Linked DNA regions of Runella sp. SP2. Each later gene encodes a partner of the first gene's protein in a complex. Links are inferred from orthologs where the notes say so. Each region holds a gene or a part of one and is shown on either strand. Other genes may lie near its edges.

Region 1 (11,051 bases):
ATCTTTACGAAAATCAGCTACTGTCAAAGGAGTCGAACGAGAAGCATCCGTCCGAATGAGCGTATCGTAGTCAATTTTAGCAAGGTTTTTTACGTAATTCATTTTAAAACCTGCCTCCAATTTCCACTCTTTCCCCACCACGTCCGTGTAAATCGCGTTCAATGTCCTGAAAGTGGAGTTAGCGAGTTGGTCATTGCGCTGCACCGATATACCCCGCACTTGTTCGTTGTTTCGCACATATTCCGACACCATGTTTTGTGTTCCAGGCTTTTGACTGCCTGCCACGGCTACTTCCACCATCAGTTCACGGCCTTTGTTATTTTTATACGTATAGCCAGCCAATCCCGTCAAAGAACGGCTATTTTCCATCATTTGGTTGTGACTCACCGTCAACGGTTGCTCATTTCCACGCAACACCGACTTATTTTCCGCATAGGTTGAGCTGGGAGCCCTGCCCACATCACCCGTAACTTTAAAATCAAAGCTATGATGCGGACTGACCACGTACTCTACCCCTGCCACTGCGTTGAAACTCTGGGTGGGGTTTTTGAGGTACGAATACGACTCAAACACATCTTTATTTCCTTCTTTTCCCATTACACGTCGGTCGGTCAGTTCTTGGTACCAATTGGATGAATTCCAGCCTGTATTCAGCGAAAACGCCATTTTCTGCGTTTTATACGTTAGGTTTCCACCCGCATCGCCCGTCGCAAAACGGTGTTGCAAATACGTCCCATAAATCGAACCCCGCCCGCCCAAGTTTTGATCGCGTTTGAGCTTGATATTAATCACCGTCTGAAACGACGACTCGTACTTGGCAGGTGGCGTAGGCATGAGTTCAATCGTTTCAATTTGGTCAGGAGTTAGTGATCTCAGGTAGTTTTTTTCCTGCTCTTCAGTCATTCGTAGGTCTTTACCGTCAATCAAAATTTTGGGCGATGTTCCTCTAAACGTAATTTTTCCGCTCATGTCCACCAACAACCCTGGCGAACGCCGCATAACTTCAAGGGCATTGGTGGCGGTTTTGAACATTTTGCTATCCACGTTTACGATGATATTACCCATTTTTTGCTCAAAAACAGGCTTGGTACCTTTCACCACGACTTCGTTGAGTTGCTTTTGGTCGGCTTGTAAGAATAACGTCCCAACATCCCAGTCTCGTTGGTTTTCATTAATGTGGATAGGGTTCGACACAAAACGCTGGTATTCAACGCTAGAAATGGCCAACAAATAGTGCCCATCTTCGATATTTTGCAGCGTAAAACGCCCCAGTGTATCAGTCACGCCCCCTTTTACGAGCGATGAATCTGACGATGATAGCAACGCTACACTCGCAAACTCCACTCCTTTTTGGGTGCTCATTTCCACCGTGCGTCCTTTGATGCTTCCTTTGTTTTGGGCAAAGCATAGCCCGCTGACCAATGTCAGTACAACGAAAAGATGTTTCATGACTGTTAAGAAAAAAGGTTAAAACGCTATTTTGATTGCCAGTAATTTTGAACAAATTTTATCCAATCTTTTTCCGAACTTGGAATCTGCACATCGGGCTGAAAACCAATGTTGTCGATGGGGGCATAATCGACCCACCCTGTGCGGGTGGTGGGCAAGCGTAATTCAAAGTTTTTGCACGGTAACTCGTGTTCTCGCACATTACCATAGTCCATCATTCCGCCCGTATGGTTGCCGAAAAGCGTCACTTTTTTACTTTGTTTGGCATAAAACACAAAGTATTCCGCGCTGCTGTAACAGTTTTCATTCATTAACACTGCTACTTTTTGAGGATACGGCAACACTTCCCCGTACGACATCGTATCGGCAGGATATTCCACCATTTGCCCCACTTTTAATCGGCTTTTAGCCAAACTCTCCTGCCAAGGCTTTGCCTCTTTGGCCGAAATCCACCCTTGAGTCAGCGCTTTGTCAATGATATTTTGTTCTGCCTTCAGGTTGTCAGGCGTGCTCCTAAAATGCGAGTAAACATCACGAAAATTATGGGTATTCAGGTACTTTAAAATGGCAGGAAACGAAGCGTTCATTCCACCCGAGTTGTCACGAATATCTACAATCAAATGGGGGGAATTGCGTATCGTTGCATCGTGCGCTTTCAAGACGCTATCCACCATTTCAAAGGAAATACCAAAGGAAGGAATTCGTACGTAAAAAGTTTGTTTGTCAATTGCTTTTACATGAAACTCCTCCTCAGCCTGCTGTGCTTTAGCAAGTTCATCGGGGGTTGCCTTTTGAGGATACTGCCGCGCCCAATAGCCCGAATTAGGGATGTTGAGCAAGTTTCCTTCCAGCGAAAAAGTCCGTGGGGAAGAAGTGAGGTCGCCCGCCCAGTAAACTCCTTTATAAGGGCTTAGGCCACTGGCGGCGGCTTCAAATTTCACCATGCCTACTTGCCATTTTTTATTTTGAGCCGCCAACACCACCGCTGCCATTTTGTCGGGTTGTTGTGGGTCACGCATGAGTGCAACGCGGTAACTACCATCCGCAATTTCCCAGATTCCTTCCAAGGGGTGTAGTTTGTCCTTGTTTGCGTCAAAATAAGCTTTTGCCTTGGTCTCATCCATGCTAATGCTTCGAATAGGCACTACCACTTCAGGTTCATTGAAATACACTTGAAAATGTCCATCCTTGAAAAAACGCTTGTACGCCCGTACCAATTGAAAACACTGTTTATCGCCTGGTAAGTCACGGGCTGCCGTTTGCAAACTATCCAGTAGTCGTTCGTACCGTGGCCGTGTTTGAGCAGTTACCTTGTCTTGAAAACCTGCATAGTTGGCTTCTGTTTTCTGGATGTACGTAGCCAACACCGCCGAGCATTCACAGTTTTGGGCAATACTTTCAGTTACAAAAAGTAAGAAAATACAGAAAAAAAATCGGTTTGCCATACGCTTTGGTTCGTTTAGAAATCGTGGTTCAAAACTGCACGGATACGTTGTCGTTACCAAAGTTTTTTGACGAACCTCGCTTTCCTCTCGACGAAAACTCGACAACTGGGACGTTTACGTTACTTACGACCAAACCCAACTACGACGATTTCCTGCGGTTGTGAGCAACCGCAGGCACATGACCGCCGACACGTGCGGGAGGTTACTCCTAACCGACCCAAATACGACTGGTGCAGGCGGTTGCTCACAACCTCAGACACAAATAGCAACACAGGCACATGTTGGTAGAAACTAATACACTTTGACGAAATTTGCCCAAATTTTTAGACGAACGTATGAATCGCCTCGACCAACCGAACCTACAAATATTTGATGTCGTTGAAAAAACCCTAAATTTCTATAATTCTAGGCTTTGGCTGCGTATTTTGGCGCATCTGTGTTACATTTACTTGAGCTATACATTTCTTGCCAACGAGTTTTTCGTTGAAGACTTAAAATACGGCGTCCACTTTTATGTGTACTGGCTCACCAATTTAGCCGCTGCCTACGCCATTTTTTATTATTTATTTCCTACCTACTTCGTCACAGAACGCTATTGGCATTTTTTTTCGCCCATTGCTTTCTGGTACTTTACGGTCTTTAGCTATTTCACTCACGCGTTTCTTCAAGAAGTTTACAGCAACAATACCGTTGTGAGTTATTCAGCATCTAGGGAAGACAACCCTTTCCTTGCCTTTCTCGACATCTACAACCAATACGGTTTGTGGGGACACTTTCGAAGCATATCGTTTGCGTTTGTCATATTTTTTGAATTCAAGTCTCATTTTGGACTCATTATTTTCGTAAAATCCGTCAAATACTTTATTGAAAATATCATCAAGCAAAAACACCTCAATGACCTTAACCACGACCTCGAATCTCGGTTTTTACAAAGTCAGCTTAATCCTCACTTTTTATTCAATTCGCTCAACAATATCTACGGGCTCATTCTCAATCAAAAGCCCACCACAACCACCGCCATCAGCCAACTACAAAGCCTTTTAAAAGAATCTTTTGATGATTCCAAAGGCAATAACGTACCGCTACTTTCAGAAATCAATTACCTCAAAAACTACATCAGCCTCGAAAAAATTAGGCACGACCAAAACGTTCATATTGATTTTAAGGTGGACGAAAACACCATTAACAACCATTTCATTGCTCCTCGGGTTTTGTTGCCTTTTGTCGAAAACGCCTTCAAACATGGCCTAAGCGACAACCTCAAACACGCCCAAATCGACATCCACATTTTCCTGAAAAACAATCAGTTGCATTTCGATATCCACAATTCAAAACCCGATTTAAAAGTATCGAAAACGAAAGTAGGTGGAATCGGCTTGGTCAATATCAAACGCCGTCTATCGCTTCTTTACCCCGACCATTCGCTCCAAATCCTCGATAACCCCAACAGCTATGAAGTCCACCTTAGATTACCTTTATGATAAACGAGTAGGCATTTTTGAGCTTCTGTTTTGGCTTTTTTGGTTTTTTAATAATACCATTTACGTCGGCTCTACCACCAATATGTTCACGTCGGGTGCCTTATTTTGGTCGTTCGGAAACATCATTGTTTTTTACATCACGTACCGATTGGCGTTGTACTGTGTGCGTCGGCTGTTTGTGCACTATAAGTATGTCATTTATTTGTTTTTAGTATATGTGGTGGGACATTTAGTCAAAACGGTCGTCAACGAAATCATCTGGCAAATTGCGCTAAGCCACCTCGATTTTGGAACGTTCAACCAAGACTATCAAAAAATGATCAATATCGACGGAGGAGGGCTAATGCAGCGCTTGTCCAATTTTTTACTCAACCCTATTATATTTTTGATACAAGCATCCCGTTGGTTGCCCATTTCCTTAAAAATAATGATAGACTTGGCCTTAGAACAACGCAAAAACAATACGCTGAATAAGAATAAGATGGACTTGGAGATAAAGCTCCTTAAATCGCAGATTAATCCTCAATTTATCAATGAATCGCTCGAAAACATCAAAAATGTGGTTAATACCGACCCAAAAAAGGCCGAACAAATGACACTCAAGCTTTCAAATATGATTCGCTATACCCTTTATGAAACGGATGTCGAGAAAGTAGCGCTTCAGAAGGAATTGGATTTTATGATTAATTACATTGACTTGCAAGAAACGCGGCTAGCTGATCACGCAAACGTCAATTTTCGGCTCAAAACCCATATCCTCGACCACCTAGCGATTAGTCCATTACTGATTTTTCCCCTTTTAGAAAAAGCCTTTAAATGTATAAAATCCAACTGCGAGGTAGATATAAAAACGCAAGATGCGGTGTTAGAGCTAAAAATTGAGTCGGACTACGTTCCCGACTGCCAGCATTCGGGTATCGAAAATGTGCAAAAAAGATTGGCATTCTTGTACCCCAACAAGCATCGATTGAAGGTAATCGAAAATGAAGGAATGTATAAAGTTGATTTAAAACTTGAGCTATGAAAAACCTCCGTTGCATTATTGTTGAAGACGAGCCGATCGCTCAGGAAATCATTGAGACGTTTGTCAAACGGCTTCCTTTTTTAGAGCTTGCAGGCAAGGCAAGCAACGCCTTTGAAGCCTATGAGCTTCTATCGCAACATTCCATCGACTTGATTTTTTGCGATATTGAAATGCCCCAAATCTCAGGCTTGGAGTTTCTCAAATCTCTGTCATATCGGCCACAAGTGATTATGACAACGGCCTTTCACCAGTATGCTCACGATGGTTTTGAACTGGATGTTACTGATTATCTGCTCAAACCCATCGCCTTTGAGCGTTTTCTAAGGGCCATCCAAAAAGTAAAAGAGCGGCGAGAGGCCAAAGAAATCCTCGAAAAACGTCGCCACGAACTACAAGAACCGCCACTGGAAACCGAAGCCAAAACTCCCCCAACGCTTCGCGGGGAAGACAACGGGATTTTTGTCAAAGAAGATGGGACTTTGGTCAAAGTCCTATTTGATGAAATTCAGTACGTGGAAGCGATGAAGGACTATGTTAAAATTTACCTCCGCGACCGTTTTATCGTGACGTACCTAACCATGAAAAAAATGGAGGAAAGCCTACCAGAAAGCATCTTTGTGCGGGTACACAAATCGTATATTGCCAGTTTGCCAAAAATCAAAAGCATCAGCGGCAATATGTTGTCGTTTCATTCACACACTCAGATTCCGATTGGAATGCAATACCGAGATGGCTTATTGGCGAAATTAGAAGGGCAAATTGTTATTCGTTAACTAACCTCCCGAATGTTTGTACTCTACGCAGGCGAACATTCGGGAGGTTTGCTGTTGAGCATTACAATATATACTGACTCAAATCGCGGTTTTTGACCAGCCCTGCCAAACGCTCCTGCACCAGTTCTTTGGTCACAATCACGTGGGCATTGGGCCCGATAACATCAGGAATGTCAAACATGAAGTCATTGAGCAAAGTACTCATCACCGTCTGAAGACGACGCGCACCAATGTTTTCTACTTCAGAATTGATGGTAAACGCCAATTTGGCCAACTCTAACAATGCGTCATCTTGGAACGTCAATTCAACACCTTCGGCTTCCATCAACGCAAAATATTGGCGCGTGAGGGAATTGCGCGGCTCTTTTAAAATACGGTAGAAATCGTTTTCCGTCAAGCTTTGCAATTCGACCCGAATCGGGAAACGTCCCTGTAGTTCGGGAATCAAATCCGAAGGTTTAGACACGTGAAAAGCTCCCGCTGCTACGAACAAGATATGATCGGTTTTGATTGGGCCATGCTTGGTATTGACCGTTGAGCCTTCGACAATCGGGAGCAAATCGCGCTGAACCCCCTCGCGGCTTACGTCAGGCCCTCCGCCTTTGCCGTTGGAATTGGCGATTTTGTCAATCTCGTCAATAAAAATAATTCCTAAATTTTCAGCCTTCAACAGCGCTTCTTCTTTGACTTCATCCATGTCAATGAGCTTGGCTGCTTCTTCTTCCAACAGTATCTTGCGGGCATCGGCAATGCTCATTTTACGTTTTTTATTACGCTTGGGCATCATGTTACCGAGCATTTCTTGCAAATTCATCATCGACATATCGTCGATAGGCCCACCCATAACGCCAATATTAGGAGCCGACGAAGACTGCATATCAATCTCGATTTTCCGATTTTCGAGTTCACCCGCCCGTAGCTTATCGCGAAAACGTACGCGTGTGCGCTCGTTGAGTTCGTGGTCAGGCATGGACGAAACAGGCGGAGGAGGATTAACGGCGTCGGTATCATCCGTAATCTCAAAACCTACGCTTGGGCGGCTATTGTTCTTAGGAGGGTTATTGGGATACATTGGCGGAATCAGTACATCCAAAATAATCTCTTCTACGATGTCCTGCGCCTTTTGTTTTACTTCTTCTTTTTTGGCCGTCTTTACCATATTTACGGCTTGTTCTACCAAGTCGCGCACCATACTTTCGACGTCGCGACCGACGTATCCTACTTCCGTAAACTTCGATGCTTCGACTTTTACAAACGGTGCATCGGCGATTTTGGCCAAGCGACGAGCTATTTCAGTTTTCCCGACCCCCGTCGCCCCAATCATCAAAATATTATTAGGAATAATTTCTTTTTGCATCTCGGGTGTGCTGTTCATCCGACGCCAGCGGTTTCGGAGAGCAATGGCGACATTACGCTTTGCATCGTGCTGCCCAATAATGTATTTGTCTAGTTCGGCGACTATTTCGCGGGGAGTTAGTTTATCTAATTGTGAGGACATCCGTTAATTTGACAATGTGAAAATAGATAAATTTAAGAAGGCAATAAGGGCATTTTTTTTGCAAAACAAATGTAGAAACGTTGGCATTTTCAAATTTGACCTCTATTTTTGTACAAATTTGATAAACGAATCTTGAAGATGAAACGTAACTTTTTGAAAATAAGTGCTTTGTTGTTGACGGTTTCTTTAGCCTCTTGTAAGTATCAAAAGAACAATACCATCGAACAGACGGATTTGCGTGCTGGAGATGAATACGTTTACGGCGTTCATCCCGATTCGGCGGCTCGTCAAACCAAGATTAAATATACGGCAAAACCAGAATTGGAGCAACGTACCAACGCCATCCGTGAAAAATTGTTTGGTGGTGCTACTCCAGAAACTACTGCTCCTGCGGCCACTCCTGCTGATACAGTTGTAGCAGCGAAATAATTTCTGCGGGATTTGTTATAAATTTGAAGCGACGCTTGAACAAGCGTCGCTTCTTTTATTTCCATCAACCTACTACTAAACCAATGAAACCATTTTTTCTCCTCTGCTTTTTTCTCACTGCATCATTTATTGGCTTTTCGCAAACCGAAGAAGCAGCTGTGAAAGTGCCTATCCAACAACTTTTTGAAGGAATGAAAAAAAGTGACTCGGCCATGGTACACCAAACGCTGCTTGCCAACGCCCGCCTCGAATCAATTGTCAAAGCCCAATCAGGCGACATCAGTGTTAAGTCTGATTCATTTGACGGGTTTCTAAAAAGCATTGGCAAAGCTACGCCTGGTGACCTCGACGAACGCCTCTCGGGAATGCAAATCCGTATTGATGGTGACTTGGCTACTGCTTGGACTCCCTACAAATTTTATTACAAAGGCAATTTTAGCCACTGTGGTGTCAATGCGTTTCAATTAATAAAAACACCCGCTGGCTGGAAAATCCTCAGCATCATTGATACGCGTCGCAAAGAGGCGTGTGAGTAAATTCCCAAAATTAAGACACAATTATGCGCTACGTTGGAGACATCGCCACGACTGATTCGTACAAAATTTCGCTCTATACTTGGAATGAAAAATACATCGTCAAGATTGAAGCTGGGCCTTACGAACAAATGTATAAAATAAATCAAATGGACTTTTTGGGGGATGAAGCCGCCCTGAGAGAAGTTTTTGCGGACGAAGTTTTCCTAAAAAGTGTATTTGCCCGTTTTCAGCAAATGCACAGCGACTTCAACGACGTCCTTACCCGATTTGATTTAGTCTAGTAGTGGTTCATTCTCAAACTTTTTTGCCATGACTTTTGAAGAATACCTTGTCACCAAAAAAATTGACATAAAAACCTTTAGCCAACAAGAAGCGGAGCGTTTTCAGGAATGGGAGCAACTGTTCTCTCAAATTCACCCTGAGAGTTTTACTGCCCAAAAGAAGTTTCTGCTCAATGATGTCCGTCGGAAGTACTTATTAAAAAACGAAGACTAAAAACGACTTCGTTTATTTTCTGCCTACTTCAAACAAGTACTTTTTGAGGCGTTCTTCGACTTCTGAAGCCGATATATTGCTGAGAAATTGGCCTTCTATGGCCAACGAAATACGTCCTGTTTCTTCCGAAACGACAATCACCGCCGCGTCGGTTACTTCGCTCATGCCAAGTGCCGCGCGGTGACGGAAGCCCAAATTTCCGAAATCATCGCTATCCGAAACGGGTAAAATACAACGAGCGGCTTTGATGCGCCCATCGGCTACGATGACGCCCCCGTCGTTCATGGGGCTGTATTGATTAAAGAGCGATAGAAAAAGGCGTTTTGACAATACACTGTCCACCTCTTCGCCCGTTTGGATGTATTTATCGAGTTCATCGTTTTTCTTGAGTACTAACAATCCCCCCGTAAACTCAGCCGCCAGTGCCCGAACCGCCTCTATGATGGGCTTGATTTCGTTGATTTTATCGGCCGAAGTTGGTTGACGAAAAAAACGTCCGATGAGACGGTTATTGGCAAAAGCTGTTGATTTTCCGACAAACAACAAAAAACGACGAATTTCTTGTTGGAAAATAACAATAAGAGCTACTGCACCCACCCCCATGAAATACTCCAAGATTTTGGTGAGCAATTCTAATCCAATGGCCCTGACGACCAAATAAAAAAGGTAAATCAACAAATACCCTAAAAATACCCTACTCGCCAAACTTCCCCGCACCAAGTAATATATCTGATACAAAAGGAAAGCTACCAAGGCAATATCCAAGACGTCAACCCACTCAACGTTCAAAAAACCGATGTGAAAAACGAACATAATAACGACTAGCTATTTTGATATTGGCAATTTATTCGTCAGCAATTTCTTTTTTAGCGTTAAAATACCCCTTTACGACTGTAAACGTCGTAATTCCTAAAAAGAAAAAGATGATATAATGTACGTAATCTATGATCCACGGAAATTTTTCCCCGAAATAATAACCTCCACCCGTCAATCCAAAAATCCATAATCCTGCTCCCAACACATTAAACACCATAAAGCCGCCAATGTTCATCCGAACCAATCCTGCCAAAATAGGCGCAAAAGTGCGCACCACGGGCAAAAATCGGCTAATCACCAAGGTACGACTTCCGTACTTATCGAAATACTTACGGGTAGTATCGATGTGTTGCTTCTTAAAGAACAGCGAATCAGGTCGATTTTGTATGCGATCCCCAAAAAAACGTCCAGTTAGGTAGCCCGTCAAAGAACCCACAATAGCTGCTAAAAACAGGCACATCAGTAACAAAAAGATGGGAACGTCGAGGATTTTGAGCGCACAAAATACGCCTGCCAAAAAAACGAGGTAATCGCCTGGCAGAAAAAACGCAAAAAACAGCCCATTTTCGGCAAAAATAATAAGCGTTATGAGCACTAGCCCTCCCGTACGGATAAGTTCCTCGGAGTTAAGGAGGTATTGGAAAAAATCAAGGATAGAATTCATGTTCAAAATTACACAACTTATCTTTCACAACAAGCCCTCTACCTGTTGCATACTAATTTTCTAGGGTAATAGTTCACTTTTTAGTACTTTTCAGGGCAAAATACGCTATTAAAACATGAAAAATAACAAATCCGTCATCTTCCCCAGCGCTACTTTTCTTTTTGTGCTCAAATGGTTGGCAATGGCACTTATCGTGGGAGTTTTGGCGGGTTCGGCTTCAGCCTTTTTTTTAGTATCGCTCAATTGGGTCACCGAGTGGCGAGAAGCCCATCCTTGGATTATCTGGTTTTTGCCCGTGGGTGGTTTTATCGTGGGCGGGGCTTATTATTATTTTGGGCAAGATGTACTAAAAGGCAACAACCAACTCATCGAAGAGTTTCACAGTCCGTCCCAGATTGTTCCGCTCAAAATGGCTCCGCTTGTGCTTTTTGGTACACTAGT
Region 2 (10,910 bases), 4.2 Mb from region 1 along the record:
TCGGCAACCATAATTTGATTACCATCAATGCCCTGTATTTTGCCCAAAGCAACAATGTACGACTTGTGTACCCGCAGAAAATAGGGTTTGGGCAAACGTTCTTCGAGTTCTTTGATGGTAAGAAGCGTAACGATTCGTTTGTCATCGGTGAAAATAGACACGTAATTTCCTAACCCTTCTACGTATCTTATTTCGGAAAGAACCACTTTCAGCAATTTTCCTTTGGTTTCGGTCTTTACAAATATGTAATCGTCGAGAAGCGCTACCGATGATACTTCTGACTTTGCCACTGTTTTGGGAAGCTCTTCGGCTTCAAGTAACGTTTGTGCTTTCTGAATTGCTTTCAAAAAGCGTTCAAAACGCATTGGCTTTAGCAAATAATCAACAATGTCTAAATCATAGCCTTCGAGCGCATATTCAGGATAAGCCGTACAGAGAATCACTTTGGTTCGTCCACCGAGAAGTTTTAGAAACTGAATGCCCGTAATTTCGGGCATGTGAACATCCAAAAACACCAAATCAATCGTCTCTTTTTGAACGAGTTGAAACGCTTCGATGGCATCGGTAGTAGCGGCGACCAGTTCTAAATTGGGAATCTTTTCGACGTATCGCGAAATTATATCCAAGGCATGTTGCTCATCATCGACGGCAAGGCAACGAATTGACATCGTAATTGGGGATTGGTCCGAACCACAAATGTACAGATTCTCACTCATTGTCAAACGTGATTTATGACCAAGTTAACCTCAAAATAGTGCTTAGTATCGTTGATAGTTAATTGATGCGAATTGGGATACACCAATTCCAGCCTACGTCGAACATTATTCAGCCCAATCCCGCTTGAATGTTCCTTAGGGCCTTCCGATTTTCGGTTTTTTACTGAAAACACCAACGAAGAATCAGGAGTTATTTGCAATTGAATCTGGACAGGTTCTTCAGCTTTGGTGGTTTTTCCGTGTTTAAAGGCATTTTCAACAAACGAAATCAGCACCAAAGGCAATATGCGTTTACTTGTTAAATTACCTTCTACCGTAAACTCGACGGCAAGTTTATTCCCAAAACGAAGTTGATGAATCGTAATAAAATTCTTGATATGGTTTACTTCTTTTTCCAGTGACACCAAGCCCGTTTCATCGGTATCGTGCAGGCTGTATCGCATCATATCCGATAATAGCAAGATGGCCTCTCCTAGCGACTCTGAAAGCGGTTCTGCTTGGGCGTGGAGGTAGCTAAGGGTATTGTACAAAAAGTGAGGGTTGATTTGATTCTTGAGCGAACTTAATTCCGCTACCAACGCCATTTTTTCTAACGTCTGGCGCCTTTGTTGTTCTTCAAAATAATCCATTAAAATTCGATACCCAAACCCCACAATCATGAAAACCATCGACGTACGCAGCAACCAAGGAAAATAGTCTAGAAAGCTTTTCGTGTACTCAGCCTGAAGGCTTCCAAAAAGCAATTCGTTCACGTAAGTACGGAAGAATGCAAAAACAGCCGTTACCGATAGTTGTAACGCCAACGAACTCAACAGCCATTTGGTTTTACTTCCAGAATAAGGGACTATTTTAAGCAAATACGCATAGCCATAGGTAACTCCCATGACCAACACCATGTGCAATACAAACCAGTAGAAATATTGCCAAGTAAAGGTTTGCTCAAATCGCCCCTGAAAGTAATTACTGATTGAATCTTGAAGCAGCAACAAAGCCCCCCAAAACGTCCAAAAGTAAATGTGGTATTTGTATTTACGCCATTGGCTCATTTTGCTGTAAAATTCTTTTTTAAAGCAAATATCGGTTACGTAATGCTTATGGTGTTGGTTTTTTGGACGAATTTGGTCTTTAGACTGACCAACGCGGAGTTTGTCCATGTGAAACTAAATCACATAAAGTTTGTATTTCAAACCGCGAAAAGGGGCGTTTATCACTTTTTTTAGTATTGCACGCCACAACGCCCTACTTTTGAATCACCCAACAGCCATACAGCCATTTTCTTTTCACTTACAAGCCATGAAAACGACAAGCGCCCCGTCAACTCAATGACGGGGCGCTTTGTGTAAATACAAAAGCTACTATGACTCCATTGGCTTAGTCGTTGACTTTTTCCACGACTAAATTATGGTTGGTATAAATACAAATGTCGGCAGCGATGTGTAAACTTTCACGTACCATTTCTTCGGCCGAAAGGTGCTGTGCGTGTTTTTTGAGTGCCAATGCCGCCGATTGCGCAAACATAGACCCAGACCCAATCGCTGCTACTTGATTGTCAGGCTCTAAAACATCGCCAGTGCCTGAAATGACAAGTAACTCACCTTTCCCTGCGACAATCATCATCGCTTCCAAGCGGCGTAAAAAACGATCAGTACGCCAGTCTTTCGCCAATTCGATGGCGGCGCGTTTTAAATTTCCGCCGTACGCGTTGAGCTTTTCTTCAAAACGCTCCATCAGCGTAAAAGCATCGGCCGTAGAACCTGCAAAACCCGCAATGACTTTTCCTCCAGCTAGGCTTCTGACTTTACGAACATTACTTTTTGCTACAGTATTGCCCATCGTAGCTTGCCCATCGGCACCTACCACGACTTCGCCGTTATGAATAATTCCCACTACCGTAGTGGCATGAATTGGTTGCATATTTTTTAAAATAGTGTCAAAATGCTAAACCAACATTCCGAGTGGGTTTTCCAACAATTTCTTAAATGTTTGTAAGAAAGCAGAACCTGTAGCACCGTCCACCACACGGTGGTCACACGAAAGCGTTACTTTCATGATGTTGGTAGGATAAATGCTACCATCTTCTTTGAAAGCAGCTACTTTCTTAATACCTCCTACGGCCATGATACACGAATCTGGCGGGTTGATGATGGCCGTAAATTCGTCGATACCAAACATACCTAAGTTTGAAATCGAGAATGTATTGCCTTCCCAGTCTTTAGGTTGTAGTTTTTTATCTTTTGCTTTTCCTGCCATGTCTTTCACTTCGCTTGCAATGACAGAAAGGGTTTTCTTGTCAGCATCACGAACCACAGGTACCAACAAACCTTCATCAACCGCTACTGCTACCCCAACGTTAACGTAGTTGTACTTGCGGATTTTATCGCCCAACCATGCCGAGTTAATGGCAGGATGTTGTTTAAGTGCCAACGCTGCCGCCTTGATAACCATGTCGTTGAACGACACTTTCACTGGGCTAACTTCGTTGATTTTACCGCGCAATTCCATCGCTTTGTCCATGGTAATTTCCATGGTAAGGTAGAAATGCGGAGCAGTAAATAGGCTCTCGCTCAAACGACGGGCAATCGTCTTACGCATTTGCGATACAGGAGTATCTTCAAAGTCTCCAACCGCAGGGGCTGCTGGAGCTGCTGGTGCAGCTGATTGTGCTTTCGGAGCAGGCGCCTGAGTGCTAACTGCTGGCTGCTGGCTGCTAACCGCAGAAGCGCCATCAATGTCCTTTTTCACAATACGACCGCCTTCGCCAGTTCCAACAACTTGGCTTAAATCAACACCTTTATCTTTGGCAAGTGCTTTTGCCAACGGAGAAGCTTTGATACGTCCATCTCCGCTTGTTGCAGCTGCTGGAGCAGCGGTCGCCGCTGGAGCAGAAGCCACTGCCGCTGGTGCGGCTGGCGCAGGTGCACTAGCTGCTTGGGGGCTTAAAAGAGATTGATAATCAGCTCCTGCCTCACCAACAATAGCAATAATTCCATCGACAGGTACGGCTTCACCTTCTTTTACTCCTAGATAAAGAAGCGTTCCGTCTTCATAGTTTTCGAGTTCCATCGTTGCTTTGTCGGTTTCGACTTCAGCAATAATGTCACCCGACTTCACTACATCTCCTACTTTTTTCAACCATGCAACGAGCACACCTTCGGTCATCGTATCCGACATTTTAGGCATCCGTACCACCGTTGCGTTTACTGGAGCGGCTGGTGCAGCTGGCGCCGCAGGAGCAGCAGCAGGTGCTGGCGCAGCTACTTCCTGTGGAGCAGGCGCGGCTGGTGCTTCAGCGGGGGCAGGAGCAGCTCCTCCACCCAACAATGCTTGATAGTCTTCGCCTGGAGCTCCGATAATGGCAAGAATACCATCAACGGGCACCGCCGACCCTTTTTCTACGCCAATGTAAAGAAGTGTACCTTCTTGGTACGACTCCATGTCCATGGTCGCTTTGTCAGTTTCTACTTCGGCGATAATATCACCTGATTTGATTACATCTCCTACTTTTTTGTGCCAAGCTGCAATGACCCCTTCGGTCATTGTATCAGACATTTTGGGCATTCGGATTACTTCTGCCATAGTGAGTGGGTATGAATAGGGAATCTTTGTTTCGTTAAATTTCAAGGGTCAAAATTAGTAGAATCACGCAAAAGTCGTCATCTTCTTCGGGAATTAGTTTGACTTTGCAGATTCAAAGGTTATTCCGCTGTATATTTCTTCCATTGGAATTTCGGCTTGGATGGATGAAAATACGACGGTTTGGTCGAGTTGTTCATAGACTCTGTATTCCCACCTTTTATCATCTACTTTATAAAAGACTTCTACCAAAGGGAATCGTTGTTCAATCAACACATACTCCTGAAAACTAGCAATTTGGCGATAGGTTTTAAACTTTTCACCTCGGTCATAGGATTCTGAACTCTCCGAAAGCACTTCTACAATCAGGACGGGATTTTTAGCGGCCTCAGGATTTTCGTCGTAAAACTCCACAGGCCCACAAATCACTGACGCGTCAGCATAGCGGTACTTTTCTTCGCTAATGGCGATCTTGAGATCGCTGTTGTATGCACTACAAGGGCGTTTTTTTAAAGCACGGCGTAACTCACCTCCGACATTGTTTCCAATAAGGCTGTGCTCGGTTGTTCCTCCTGCCATTGCAAACACTTCTCCCCCATCGTACTGGTATTTGATGCCTGTTTGGCGTTCCAGTTCGAGGTATTCTGCGATTGTGTAGTAGTGGTGGCAATGTTCTGGCAATCCCATAAATAAGTGTGTTTAAAATCATTAATTAATCTTCAACACCGCCATAAATGCTTCTTGAGGAATTTCTACGCTGCCTACTTGGCGCATTCGTTTCTTTCCTTTTTTCTGTTTTTCCAACAATTTACGTTTACGCGAAATATCCCCTCCGTAACATTTTGCCAATACGTCTTTTCGCATCGCTTTTACCGTTTCGCGGGCAATGATTTTCTGACCAATTGCCGCTTGGATAGCGATTTCAAACATTTGACGCGGTATCAGTTCCCGTAGTTTTTCGCACAGTTTTTTACCCCATTCGTAAGCCTTCGTACGGTGAACAATGGCCGAAAGTGCATCCACTCCGTCGCCGTTGAGCATCACGTCCAGCTTAATCATGTCTGATTCGCGGTAATCGAGCAACTCATAATCAAGGGAGGCATAACCGCGAGAAATGGTTTTCAATTTATCAAAGAAATCAAAAACTACTTCGGCCAACGGCATCTCAAAAATCAATTCAACGCGCTCGGCAGTCAGGTAATTTTGATTTTTTAGCAGCCCTCGTTTATCCATACACAACTTCAAAATAGGGCCAATGTATTCTGACTTCGTGATGATTTGGGCTTTAATAAACGGCTCTTCAATCCAGGAAATATACGTTGGTTCGGGCATTTCAGAAGGAGCACTTACTTCTAATTCCGCTCCTTTGGTCGTCACTACCTTAAATTTCACAGAAGGAACGGTGGTAATAACCGTCATGTCAAACTCACGCTCCAAACGCTCTTGAACAATCTCCATGTGGAGCATTCCCAAGAACCCACAACGGAAACCAAAGCCTAGGGCGGCCGAAGTTTCGGGCTCCCATACTAAGGCAGCGTCGTTGAGCTGGAGTTTTTCCATCGCTTCGCGCATTTCTTCAAACTCACTGGTTTCGACGGGGTATAATCCCGCAAATACCATTGGTTTTACTTCTTCAAAGCCTTTAATAGGTTCTTTAGAAGGTTTTTCGGTATGCGTAATGGTATCCCCCACTTTTACCTCTTTGGCTACTTTAATCCCCGAAATCAGGTACCCTACGTCGCCACATTCAATGACGTCTTTGGGTTCTTTTTCGAGGCGCAGGGTACCAATTTCGTCAGCGTTGTACTCTTTACCCGTAGCCACAAATTTTACTTTGTCGCCTTTACGAATGCTTCCGTTTTGAACACGGAAAATTACCTCAATTCCACGGTATGAGTTAAAAACCGAGTCAAAAATCAAGGCTTGGAGTTCCGCATCTGGATTTCCTGACGGTGCAGGCACTCGCTCTACAATGGCATTTAGAATATCTTCAATCCCAATGCCCGCTTTTCCTGAGGCTGGAATAATGTCATTGCGGTCGCAGGCGAGGAGGTCTTCCATCTCATCTTTTACCTCTTCAGGCATTGCGCCAGGAAGGTCAATTTTGTTCAACACAGGAATAATCACCAACCCTTGGTTCATGGCCAAGTAAAGGTTAGAAATCGTCTGCGCTTCTACGCCTTGCGAAGCATCCACCAAAAGCAACGCACCTTCGCAGGCCGCAATCGAGCGCGATACTTCGTAGCTAAAGTCAACGTGGCCTGGTGTATCAATGAGGTTTAAGGTATATTTTTCCCCTTTATACATGTAGTCCATTTGGATGGCGTGGCTCTTGATGGTGATACCCCGTTCGCGTTCCAAATCCATATCATCTAACAGCTGGGCCTGCATCTGACGGTCAGTAACCGTTTTGGTAAACTCCAACAAGCGGTCGGCTAAGGTACTTTTGCCGTGGTCAATGTGGGCAATAATGCAAAAATTACGAATATTCTTCATTCAAAAAGTCGTTATACTAGCTCACCAATAGACAATTGGTTTGCAAAATTACGTTAGATTCGCCGAATAACAGCGGGTTGGATTAGATTTGCCATTAGCATCCTACTACAAATTGAACCAATAGGTCAATTTTGCTTGAATAGAGCGGTTTCTTGATTGGCCGTTGACCGTATTGTAATTGTCAATATACACCAAAAAGAAATCCGATACGGGCGCAAAACGCCATTGAAAACGGGTGTTGACGTTCATATTCTCAAACTGACTGTTGTATTGCAAAAAAGTCGTCAAAAACACTTTTTTTGAAAACGTCCAGTCTAACCGAGGTCCTAACAAAAACACGTTGTTGTCACCAATCGGAAGATTGATACGGTTGTACGTAAAATTCATTGCCAATGCGATGTAAGGTTGATAACGGTAATTAATAGAACCCGCTAAACTCACAATTGTTCCGTCATAATACTGCCCAATGAGCGGCTGGGCAAACAACCACCATTTTTTACGCTGGTCAGAGAAGTAATTCAACGACGCATTGTAGTACGTATAACTTCCTCCTTTTCGCAACGACGGCAATTTTCCATTACTGCGCAAAGCATCAAAATCGGAGAATAGATAGGTATAGTTTTGGTTCAACGATAAGAGCATTCGTGCGGAACTTTGAAACGACATCGACAAAAATGGCCCTGCTGTACGGTCGGTGACACCCACGTTAGGCATCGAATATTGCTCCAGCGCTACTCCTACACTGTACCGATTGACCAAGCGAGTACGGGGGTAAAACGAAAATCCGAGCGTTGGATTGATACGCAAAAAGTCCTTGCGTGGCACAAAGCCCACTTCGGCGTCGTAGCCCTTTCCTACCCAGTCGTGCGCCCAACGAAAGGTGTATTTCAGGACGCTGTACATCAACGAAAAGCCGTTGGCAAACGCATCTTTTTGTTTGTTTTCGCTGAATGATTGGTGATAATACGCTTTGCCTTGCCAACGGCTGTCTCGTGACGTGAAATTGTACTCTAATCCTCCCACGCGGTTGAAACTTGACAAATTCCGCCCCATTTCGGGGTGTAAGGTTTGTTTATTGACAAAAATAGCGGCAATGTTAGAGCGACTAAACACCTTCCTCTGCACCGACGCCACGGCAAAATTAGCGCCCGAAATCCCTTTAAACTCGTCGTCGGCTGTTTGGGCATTCAACAAACCTATGCGCCAGTTATCATCCAACTTACCACTCAAGCGCGCTCCATACACAATGCGATTCGGTACGCCCAAACCCGTGGTCGAATCTTTGGCAATCCCAATTTGACGAGAGAAAAAGGGACTTAAAATTTGGTTTCCTGCTCCGCCCAAATTGCCTTGAGGAGGCAAAAAAGGATTGATAACGTAGCTGCCAAAGCCCGAAAACAAGTCGGAATTTTCGAGAAAAAACTGGCGCTGCTCGGGAAGGTTTATGTCAAAACGAGTGAGGTTAATAATCTGGCGGTCGGCTTCGACATTCGAGAAATCAGGATTCACCGTTAAGTCCAGATTTAGTCCCGACGTCACGGCGATTTTAGCGTCACCGCCCACGTTAAAACGCGTGCCGTTGTTGGGGTTATTGCGATTCACAAAATCCTGCGAATTACCCGCCGCGATGTACGGAATCAACGAAATGTTCGCCCCCGTTTTACGCAGTGGTTTTTCAAAAACAATGGGAATGGAATACCCCAAATTCATAATCAATTGATTTTGGGGTATTTGAACTACCGTACTTTGCTCATTAATTTGGGTATCAAAACGATAGCTTTTAAACAACCACTGCGTTGTCCCTTCTTTAAAACGCAAAGTTGTAAAGGGAATAGCAACTTCGGTAGTCCAATAGTTGTCGTAAATTTTCGACTCGGCCGTCCATTTATTGTCCCAAAACTCACTGAAGAATGTATTGTCGGTAGCTCCATTGTACAACAATGCCTCCCGCATGACGCCCAAAGGATTGGTGCCAAACAGAAAGGCATTGGTGCGATCGTTGAACGTATCGAAGATAAAACTCACGTTGTCGTTGCTGCCTGCCCGATAATCCCGCCGATACGACAAAACCACGTAGTTTTTATGTTGCGCATGGCATTTAGCACTGACGTAGATATTTTTGTCATCAAAGGTCAATTTTACTTCGGTTTTGTAAACTGCCTTGAGCGTATCCGACGGGAAATACTGCCAAAACGTCCCAATTGTAGGAATAGCCGCCCACGTTTGTTCATCAAGCACACCGTCAATTTTTATTTTCTCCGTCGTAAACTTGACTTGATAGGGCGGCGCAGTTTGGGCAAAAGCAAAAAGAGGCAAGCACAATAGCAGTAAAAGTCTCATCGATACGCAAAACGGTTTAGGTTAACAGAAAGCACTTAACGAGCCACAAAATTACTCATACTGAGCCAATAAACGGAGCTTTTTTCCAATATGTACGGTCACTGAGTTGAGTTATTAGAAAGCACGCCAAATCGGTTGCACTAATTTTTTCACCCAGCATGTCTTCTGTACTTATTAGAACGTCCTTCCGACTATCTATCAGCTCAATAAGTGGAAGCCGAACCAATGTCCATTGCACTTTACTGTCCCTTAAAAGTTCATATTCTCGTTGTTTATCGGCCGTAGAAAGCGGAAAATTGGTTTTCATCCATTCAGTTGAGAACTGCGTTTTAGCGCTTTTTTGGTCAAAAGGCGTATCCACGTTTAATCCTGTGGTCACAATATACCGTTCGATGCTACACTCGTTCATCGCTCTAAGTATATTTTGTGTGGATTGGCTAAAGATTGTAGGTTCACTATTAGGGATACCCAAACCCAACGTACTTATCACCGCGTCGCAGCCTTGAATCAACTGACGCACGACTTCATAATCTTGGACATTACCATTAATAATTTCTACCGTAGGCTGGTTATAAAACAAAGGCAAGTCTCGCGAAAAAGCATTGCGAATCAATAATTTTAAACGAAAACCTTGTCGAAGCAATTCTTGTACTAAATAAGCGCCTGATTTACCTGTGCCGCCTACCACGGCAATAATTGGGGAAGAATTCATAAAAGTCTTTGTAAAAATTGAAAAATAAGAGAACCATTACTCGTTATTTCATCGACTGAGCAGGATGGTAGTTCTTAGAAGCCATCCAAGTTTCGCGTATTTTTACAAAGAGATTTTAATGAAGCAAAAGTAACTTTTTTACAAATACTTCCAAAATGCCCACGGTTTTCGAGTAGTGAGGTAACTCAAATTTTGATCATTGGCATACGCCTCGCGTTCAAAACAAATGTTTCGATAGGCACGATAGCGGTGGCGGTAAACGATAAGGCGAACTAGGTATTCCAAAAGATACCAAACGTAAAACAGAAGCAGGCCCATTTCAGCCTGTTGTCGAAGGTGAATCCGTTCGTGGTTAATAAGCCACGCAGGAGGATTTTGTTTCTTAAAAAAGACCCACGGAAAAAACGTCAGCCCACCTACCCAAAGGAAGGGAACATGCACTGAAATCATGGGTAAACGCGGTCGTTTTAGCATGAAATTGTCAAAAATTTGATTTCTTTTAATGAAAAATCTAATTTTAGCACTCTTTGGCGAAAAGTTAGGAGTTTCTGGCACAAATCACAAAATCGTCGTTTCTCCCTTTGACCAAACCATTAACCTTTACAAGCCCCATGCGATTTACTGCCAACCTCCTCAATGTGTTTGATCACATTATTTCTTATGCCGAAATCGACGTTGAAGACACCCGTATCGTCAACATTTCTATTCTTGGAGGAGAACGAATAGGTGCTCCCTACGTACTACCTGGTTTTATTGATGCCCACGTCCACATCGAAAGCTCAATGCTTACGCCAGTTCAATTTGCCCGTTTGGCAGTAGTACATGGCACAGTCGGGACAGTTTCTGACCCTCATGAAATTGGGAATGTGCTGGGCGTAAAAGGCGTCGAATACATGATTGAGGATAGCCGAAGAGTGCCCTTTAAATTTTGCTTTGGAGCGCCCTCGTGCGTACCTGCGACCACTTTCGAAACCGCTGGGGCGACTATTTCCGTCAAAGAAGTTCGACAATTGTTGGCATTAAAGGAAATTGGATATTTGGCCGAAATGATGAACTTCCCTGGGGTTCTCAAC

Evidence for each region.
Region 2: the proteins of hslU (region 1) and hslV are in contact, whole or in part, in a solved structure (PDB 1G4A), measured with the Escherichia coli proteins. The link is inferred for Runella sp. SP2 from one-to-one orthologs.

The regions. Positions count from the first base shown.
Region 1 is NZ_CP031030.1:4,367,463-4,378,513, forward strand. Bases 5,453-8,347 are described here. They hold hslU (ATP-dependent protease ATPase subunit HslU), read right to left. Parts: upstream 7,671-8,347; coding sequence 6,234-7,670; downstream 5,453-6,233. Other genes in these bases: DTQ70_RS17445 (LytTR family DNA-binding domain-containing protein), read left to right, coding at 5,453-6,172; DTQ70_RS17455 (hypothetical protein), read left to right, coding at 7,809-8,099; DTQ70_RS17460 (hypothetical protein), read left to right, coding at 8,183-8,347. Also shown: DTQ70_RS17425 (outer membrane beta-barrel family protein), read right to left, coding at 1-1,449; DTQ70_RS17430 (S41 family peptidase), read right to left, coding at 1,476-2,894; DTQ70_RS17435 (sensor histidine kinase), read left to right, coding at 3,230-4,375; DTQ70_RS17440 (sensor histidine kinase), read left to right, coding at 4,347-5,399; more of DTQ70_RS17445, read left to right, coding at 5,396-5,452; more of DTQ70_RS17460, read left to right, coding at 8,348-8,635; DTQ70_RS17465 (hypothetical protein), read left to right, coding at 8,659-8,916; DTQ70_RS17470 (hypothetical protein), read left to right, coding at 8,945-9,130; diadenylate cyclase CdaA, read right to left, coding at 9,143-9,943; DTQ70_RS17480 (DedA family protein), read right to left, coding at 9,975-10,610; DTQ70_RS17485 (voltage-gated chloride channel family protein), read left to right, coding at 10,726-11,051. UniProt on the Escherichia coli protein: ATPase subunit of a proteasome-like degradation complex; this subunit has chaperone activity. The binding of ATP and its subsequent hydrolysis by HslU are essential for unfolding of protein substrates subsequently hydrolyzed by HslV.
Region 2 is NZ_CP031030.1:115,825-126,734, reverse strand. The notes cover bases 860-3,613. They hold hslV (ATP-dependent protease subunit HslV), read right to left. Parts: upstream 2,631-3,613; coding sequence 2,088-2,630; downstream 860-2,087. Other genes in these bases: DTQ70_RS00505 (pyruvate dehydrogenase complex dihydrolipoamide acetyltransferase), read right to left, coding at 2,655-3,613; DTQ70_RS00515 (sensor histidine kinase), read right to left, coding at 860-1,870. In the rest of the region: DTQ70_RS00520 (LytTR family DNA-binding domain-containing protein), read right to left, coding at 1-716; more of DTQ70_RS00515, read right to left, coding at 719-859; more of DTQ70_RS00505, read right to left, coding at 3,614-4,292; DTQ70_RS00500 (Uma2 family endonuclease), read right to left, coding at 4,386-4,976; lepA (translation elongation factor 4), read right to left, coding at 4,998-6,785; DTQ70_RS00490 (DUF5916 domain-containing protein), read right to left, coding at 6,891-9,125; DTQ70_RS00485 (NAD(P)-dependent oxidoreductase), read right to left, coding at 9,181-9,837; DTQ70_RS00480 (hypothetical protein), read right to left, coding at 9,976-10,287; ade (adenine deaminase), read left to right, coding at 10,449-10,910. UniProt on the Escherichia coli protein: Protease subunit of a proteasome-like degradation complex believed to be a general protein degrading machinery. The complex has been shown to be involved in the specific degradation of heat shock induced transcription factors such as RpoH and SulA.